2 regions of the Priestia sp. FSL P4-0332 genome follow, and region 2 is predicted to be linked to the other one. Evidence: a T-box and tRNA genes for the amino acid it is inferred to sense, from the RefSeq annotation. Region 2 holds a T-box; the other holds one or more tRNA genes.
What was found. A T-box is a leader RNA that pairs with one kind of tRNA and senses whether it is charged. The one in region 2 lies ahead of MKY06_RS23825 (valine--tRNA ligase), so its partner is inferred to be a tRNA-Val.
Positions count from the first base shown of each region.

Region 1 (3,153 bases), 3.8 Mb from region 2:
ATTCCTTATGGAAATGTGAATACCTCAATTATTTTAAAGTCGCCTGTAGAAAACAGGATGATTACTCCTGTACAAAAACCGGCCCCATAAGAGGCCGGTTTTTCGTGTAAGGAGATATTAATAAAATCCTTTAATAATATAAAAATGATTTTGTAAAATATCAGGTATTTCTTCTTCTGAAACGTTCCTTTTCGTCTTTTTTTCTCCATCTGTTACAGTTAGCGTTTCACCAGATAGGGTAATGCGCCCTATAGGGGTTGCGATCGTAACAAGACGTTTGTGTACAAACGGAGAATCGGCTGACGTTTGATTGAACTCACACATGGGAGTAAAGTCAGTCAGTTTCTTAGGAAGCGTAGACACACGGTACAGCGTTTTCCATACATCATCTTCCCATCGCTGCAAATCATACATATGCTCAGCAACGTTTGTCATACGATAAGAGCCGCTTACATCTCTTACTACTTCGCCATTTAGAGGCATTGGTTTGCGCACAGAATCTCCGAATCCAACGTCTACGATGTAAGATTGATTTTCAACCATCACAAGGTTTGTAGCGTGACTTCCTTCAATGGTCCACGTGCCGTCGGGTTTTTTGACGGTAGCTGAAACGTAAGAGACTTCATATCCGCTTTCTTTTAACAGCCAGCCAAATAGACCGTTTAATTCGTAGCAAAATCCTCCACGCAAATTTACAATTACTTTTTGAAAAATTCGTTCTAAATCAATTATGATAGGGGTTTGAGACAGAACATCTAAGTTCTCAAAAGGAACATGAAGCATGTGTTTGTTCTGTAAAGCAGCTAAGCTTTCATACGTTGGGCTATCCGGTTTCTTAGCTAAAAACCGACTAAAATAATAATTAATATTCATCAAATGCACCTCTTAGTAAATCATTTCTCTCTGTCTTTAGCAGAACGTTCATGGAACAGCGCTTTTTCAAGTGTTTCTTTGGAAGCGAATCCTTGAAATACACGGCTGCCAATTTTTAAAGTTGGTACTTTCGTTACATGAGCATCTTCATACGCATGAACTAAGCTATCTTTATGAACTTGTTCGAACGTCCGGTCTTTTAAGATACGTGTAAATATTTCTTGATCTAAATGCAAGGAATCAGCGATTTCTGCTAAGACTTCAATCTGGCTAATATCTTTTTCCTCTTCCCAATAAGCTTTAAAAACAGCATCTATATAGGCAATTTCTTGACCATGTTTTTTAGCAAAATGAAAGCCTTCATGTGCTAAATGAGTGCGCGGGACTGGAGGCATGTCCGGCATATTTATTTCTACGTGCAGCTGTTGTGCTAAGGGAGCTATCGATTGATTCCAAGGTCTCTCTAAAAAATCTTCTATTTGCTCCATCTGCTGGGCTGGCTCAGGACAAAGTTCAAAAGGCTTCCATTCAATCTCAGCTTTTTGTTCTTTAATGACTTCTCTTAAAGGCTTAGTGGCTAGAAAACATAGTGGACAGACAAAATCAAAATAAAATTCAATATGCGCTTTCATCCCGTCACGCTCCTTTATGGCATGTTTTTATTTTATCAAAAGTAAAGACGATCCTTCCAACTTGGGAACTGTGGAAAAATAGTTGACAAAATTGGATAACTCTTTCTATAATAAAGTCAATACATATCACGAGCGATTAGTTCAGTGGGAGAATACATCCTTGACAGGGATGGGGTCGGGGGTTCGAATCCCTCATCGCTCATACCAAAGCCGTTTTCTTATTAATAAGAGAGCGGCTTTTCTCTTTTGTTTGACAAATCAATGCTATATTAAATCTTGAGCGCGTATAGAAGAATTAAAGTATAATGAAACATAGTGCATCAGGTCATGATAAAGATAATCACTAATTTAAAATAAATGAGGGTACAAAATGAATCAAAGAAGTTTTAGTCAATATGGTCTTAGTGACAAGGTAGCTAAGGCGCTTTCTAGCCTGCAATACAATCATCCCACGGAAGTACAAAGCAAGGTACTTCCCATCGCGCTAGAAGAAAGAGATGTGGTCGTGAAGTCTCAAACAGGAAGTGGAAAAACGGCTTCCTTTGGTATTCCACTGTGTGAATTAGTTAATTGGGAAGAAAATAAGCCCCAGGCCTTAGTGTTAACACCGACACGAGAGCTGGCTGCGCAGGTAAAAGAAGATATTACTAATATCGGCCGTTTTAAGCGAATTAAAGCAGCAGCTGTCTACGGAAAATCACCATTTGCCAAGCAAAAAGTAGAGTTAAAGCAAAAAACACATATTGTTGTAGGTACGCCTGGACGAGTGCTTGATCATATAGAAAAAGAAACGCTTGCATTAGAGAAAATTCGTTATTTGGTTATTGATGAAGCAGATGAAATGCTAAATATGGGTTTTATTGACCAAGTAGAAGCAATTATTCAACATCTTCCTAGTGAGCGTGTAACGATGCTTTTCTCCGCTACGCTTCCTGAAGATATTGAAGAGCTTTCTCGCAAGTATATGAAAAAGCCGGTTGATGTTGAAATCAAAGCAAATGGATTAACGACAAGTACGATTGACCATTCTGTTATATCAGTAGAAAACGAACATAAATTTGAACTGCTGAAAGACGTAACCACAGTAGAAAACCCTGACAGCTGCATCATTTTTTGCCGCACGCAAGAGCAGGTAAATACGCTGTTAGATGATTTAGATGATTTTGGGTATCCTTGTGATAAAATTCACGGGGCAATGGTGCAAGAAGACCGTTTTGAGGTTATGAATGATTTCAAAAAAGGTAAATTCCGCTATTTAGTGGCGACAGATGTAGCTGCGAGAGGAATTGATATTGATAATATCACACACGTTATTAACTACGATCTTCCGTTAGAAAAAGAAAGCTACGTTCACCGTACAGGAAGAACGGGACGTGCCGGTAAAAAAGGGAAGGCTATCACATTTGTAACGCCTTATGAAAAGAGAATGCTATCGGAAATTGAGGAATATATCGGCTTTTCAATTCCAACATCTACTCCTCCTTCTAAAGAAGAAGTACAGCAGGCAGCATCCGCTTTTACTGAAAAAATTAATGAGCGTCCAGAAGTTAAAAAAGATAAAAGCGAGTCATTAAATAAAGACATTATGAAGCTGTATTTTAACGGAGGAAAGAAAAAGAAAATTCGAGCGGTCGATTTTGTAGGAACA
Region 1 is NZ_JBBOUA010000001.1:735,835-738,987, forward strand. Features, by position in the region: gene MKY06_RS03895 (Lrp/AsnC family transcriptional regulator) at 1-90, shown strand, start outside; gene MKY06_RS03900 (arylamine N-acetyltransferase family protein) at 118-873, opposite strand; gene MKY06_RS03905 (DsbA family oxidoreductase) at 894-1,505, opposite strand; tRNA gene MKY06_RS03910 (tRNA-Val) at 1,636-1,707, shown strand; gene MKY06_RS03915 (DEAD/DEAH box helicase) at 1,876-3,153, shown strand, end outside.
Region 1: it has a tRNA-Val gene. The T-box ahead of MKY06_RS23825 (valine--tRNA ligase) is inferred to sense a tRNA for this amino acid. The anticodon was not compared.

Region 2 (3,153 bases):
ATGCGATGTCCCCACCAAAGCTGACGCGAAATACACCAGTCGCGAATATTTTCCATCCAGTGTAAGTATGTCTTTTCAAAACGATCAGGCACAAAGTTTACTTTTTCTTCTTGTTTTTGAAGATCTACTGCTTTATCTGCTAACGGCTGCATTTTTACAAACCACTGAGTTGATAAATAAGGTTCAACAACGGCACCGCTTCGTTCACTGTGACCTACTGAATGCATGTGGTCTTCAATGTTGAACAATACACCGTCTTCTTGAAGGTCTTTAACAATTTGCTTACGGCAAGCAAAACGATCCATTCCTTCATATTTACCTGCTTTGTCGTTCATCGTACCGTCTTGATTCATCACTAAAATACGCTCTAAATTATGACGGTTTCCAATTTCAAAATCGTTCGGGTCATGAGCAGGCGTGATTTTCACCGCACCAGAACCGAATTCCATATCTACATAATCATCGCCTACGATTGGAATTTCACGCCCTACAATCGGAAGGACAACCTTTTTGCCGATTAAGTGCTTATAGCGATCATCTTCAGGGTGAACAGCTACAGCCGTATCTCCTAGCATTGTTTCAGGACGAGTTGTTGCGATTTCAATATGTCCAGAACCATCTGCCAACGGATAGCGCATATGATAAAACGCACCTTGTACATCTTTGTAAATAACCTCGATGTCTGAAAGAGCTGTTTTTGTAGCTGGATCCCAGTTAATAATATATTCTCCGCGGTAGATTAACCCTTTTTTGTAAAGCGTTACGAATACTTCGCGCACTGCTTTAGAAAGGCCTTCATCAAGCGTGAAGCGCTCGCGTGAATAGTCTAAGCCAAGTCCTAGCTTCGACCACTGCTGGCGAATAAAGCTTGCATATTCTTCTTTCCATTTCCACGTTTCGGCTACAAAATTTTCGCGGCCTAGATCGTAGCGGCTTTTCCCTTCGCTGCGAAGCTTTTCTTCTACTTTTGCCTGCGTTGCAATCCCCGCATGGTCCATGCCAGGAAGCCATAAAACGTCATAGCCTTGCATGCGCTTCATACGCGTTAAGATGTCTTGTAACGTTGTATCCCAAGCGTGGCCTAAATGCAGCTTGCCCGTTACGTTTGGGGGTGGAATTACAATTGTATATGGCTCTTTTTCAGGGTCATTTGTTGCTTCAAAAAACTTCCCGTCTAACCAATACTGATAACGATTTTCTTCAACGGCTTTTGGATCATACTTCGTTGGAAGACTCACTTCTTTTTCAGACATAATGTATACCTCCATAATATAAAGTTTCAGTCTTTAGAAACTGTGTAAAGCTTTTATAAACATAAAAAAACTCCTTTCCTAATAAAAGGACGAAAGGAGTTGATTTCGCGGTACCACCTTTTTTTATAGACGTATCCCGTTTGATAAGCCTATACACTTCATTTCATAACGGTTGATTAACCGGCTTTTTCTACTGAGCTATGCAGCTGTTCAAAAAAGCTACTCATAGGCGACATTCCGAGTGCACATTCTTAAGAAATCTCACAGCAACTGATTTCTCTCTCTGAAAGACGAACATCCCGTACTCTTCCTATTCACTGTATTTATGTATGAATTTCTCTTAATTATACTATATGAAAAAATGTTGAATCGTCAATAATCTTCTCCATTTTTTTATGATTATATTCATAATTTTTTTGTTCTGCTCTTTATTTTTTCATTCGCTCGCTAATTTTGGAAATAAAATGAAGAGCCCACTCAAAAAAATGTCACCATTTCTTTCTTTTTTCATATACTTACTTTAACCTGGGCACGTGGATTGAAAGGGGCATGTACAAATGAAGAAACGAATAAATGTAAATTCGTATCAGCTGCAGCGGTGGCTCAAAACAGCAGGAGCGGCTTGTGGACAGTTTATTGTTCCTTTAACAATTTTTCAAGGTATACGTACACTATTTTTCCCTACAACCTTTGATGTACTGTTGTTGGCATTGCTTGCCATACTAGCGGTTGCTTTATATTCCGACTGGATTTAAAAACCCAAGCGCTATTCGTTCGCTTGGGCTTGTGCAGCTGCTTCCGCTGCCATTTTTTTTTGCTGATCTACTTCAAATATTTTAATATTGAGCTGTTCAATGTTTTTCGTCAGCCAGTATGCTCGAATAAATGACTGCATATGTTCAAGCTCTGTTTTACTTTCTTTATGCTGCCTATATTGAACGATACACTGATACAAGGGTTCTGGAAACGCCAAATAACTGTGCAAAAGCAGCCGTTCCTCTTCTCTGAGAGCAAAATGTTTTTCATACGTACTAAACCACTCATAGCTGTCATAGGTAGTTACTGGGTATGTGCGAAGAGTACGGAAATAAAATGAGACCAAATCATAAATCGGTGAAGCATCTTTTGCATGTTCAAAATTAATAAAAAAACCATTTCCCCGCTCGTCATAGATAAAGTGTTTAGCCGATAGCTTTCCATGAGAAGTAACCAGCCGGATCTTTTCCTTTTCTTCCATTTCATCGTTCCACTGATCGAGCTTTCCAAAACCAAATTCAAGCGCTCTTGTCATTTCATAATAAAATGTACAGTAATGCAATTCAAACGGAGACATATAGACTTTCTTCTCGCATTCTACTACGTACTGCTTCAGCTCTTCCTGACGTTTTTCCCACGTTTCTTTCATCGATGTATAATGATTTTCTATATCTTCTTTTTTCACTTCTACTTCCTGCGCCGAAGCGCCGTGAAGCTTAGCAAGCTCTTGAAATAATTTATGATATCGAATATCACGCTCTTCGGTCGGATTATTTGGGAGCCACGGCATTAAGTAATACGAGCCGCTTTCATCTGAAACAATGGGCTGAGAACGCTTCGTTTGATAAATAGGGACAAATCCCATCCATCCTTTTTGATACACGTTCTGCAGCTTTTGAATGAAGTTTTGATTTCGTTCTTGATGATTCGCCATTTCTTTAAGCGCAAACACGCCGGTTTTCGTATAGACTTTTTTTACTTTTCCGTAGTCTTCGATAAAGTCAACATCTAAGTCATATTCTTTTAACAATACTTTGTAGTCTGCTACTGTCCGCTGCATCTATATTCTCCTTCCTCGTAAAAAATAAAGAAAACAGTTAAGACATTATATGCGTCAAAACTGTTTTCTTTCCGACTTTAACGA
Region 2 is NZ_JBBOUA010000001.1:4,536,454-4,539,606, forward strand. Features, by position in the region: gene MKY06_RS23825 (valine--tRNA ligase) at 1-1,253, opposite strand, end outside; T-box leader at 1,336-1,580, opposite strand; gene MKY06_RS23830 (hypothetical protein) at 1,811-2,008, shown strand; gene ysxE (spore coat protein YsxE) at 2,020-3,069, opposite strand; gene spoVID (stage VI sporulation protein D) at 3,147-3,153, opposite strand, start outside.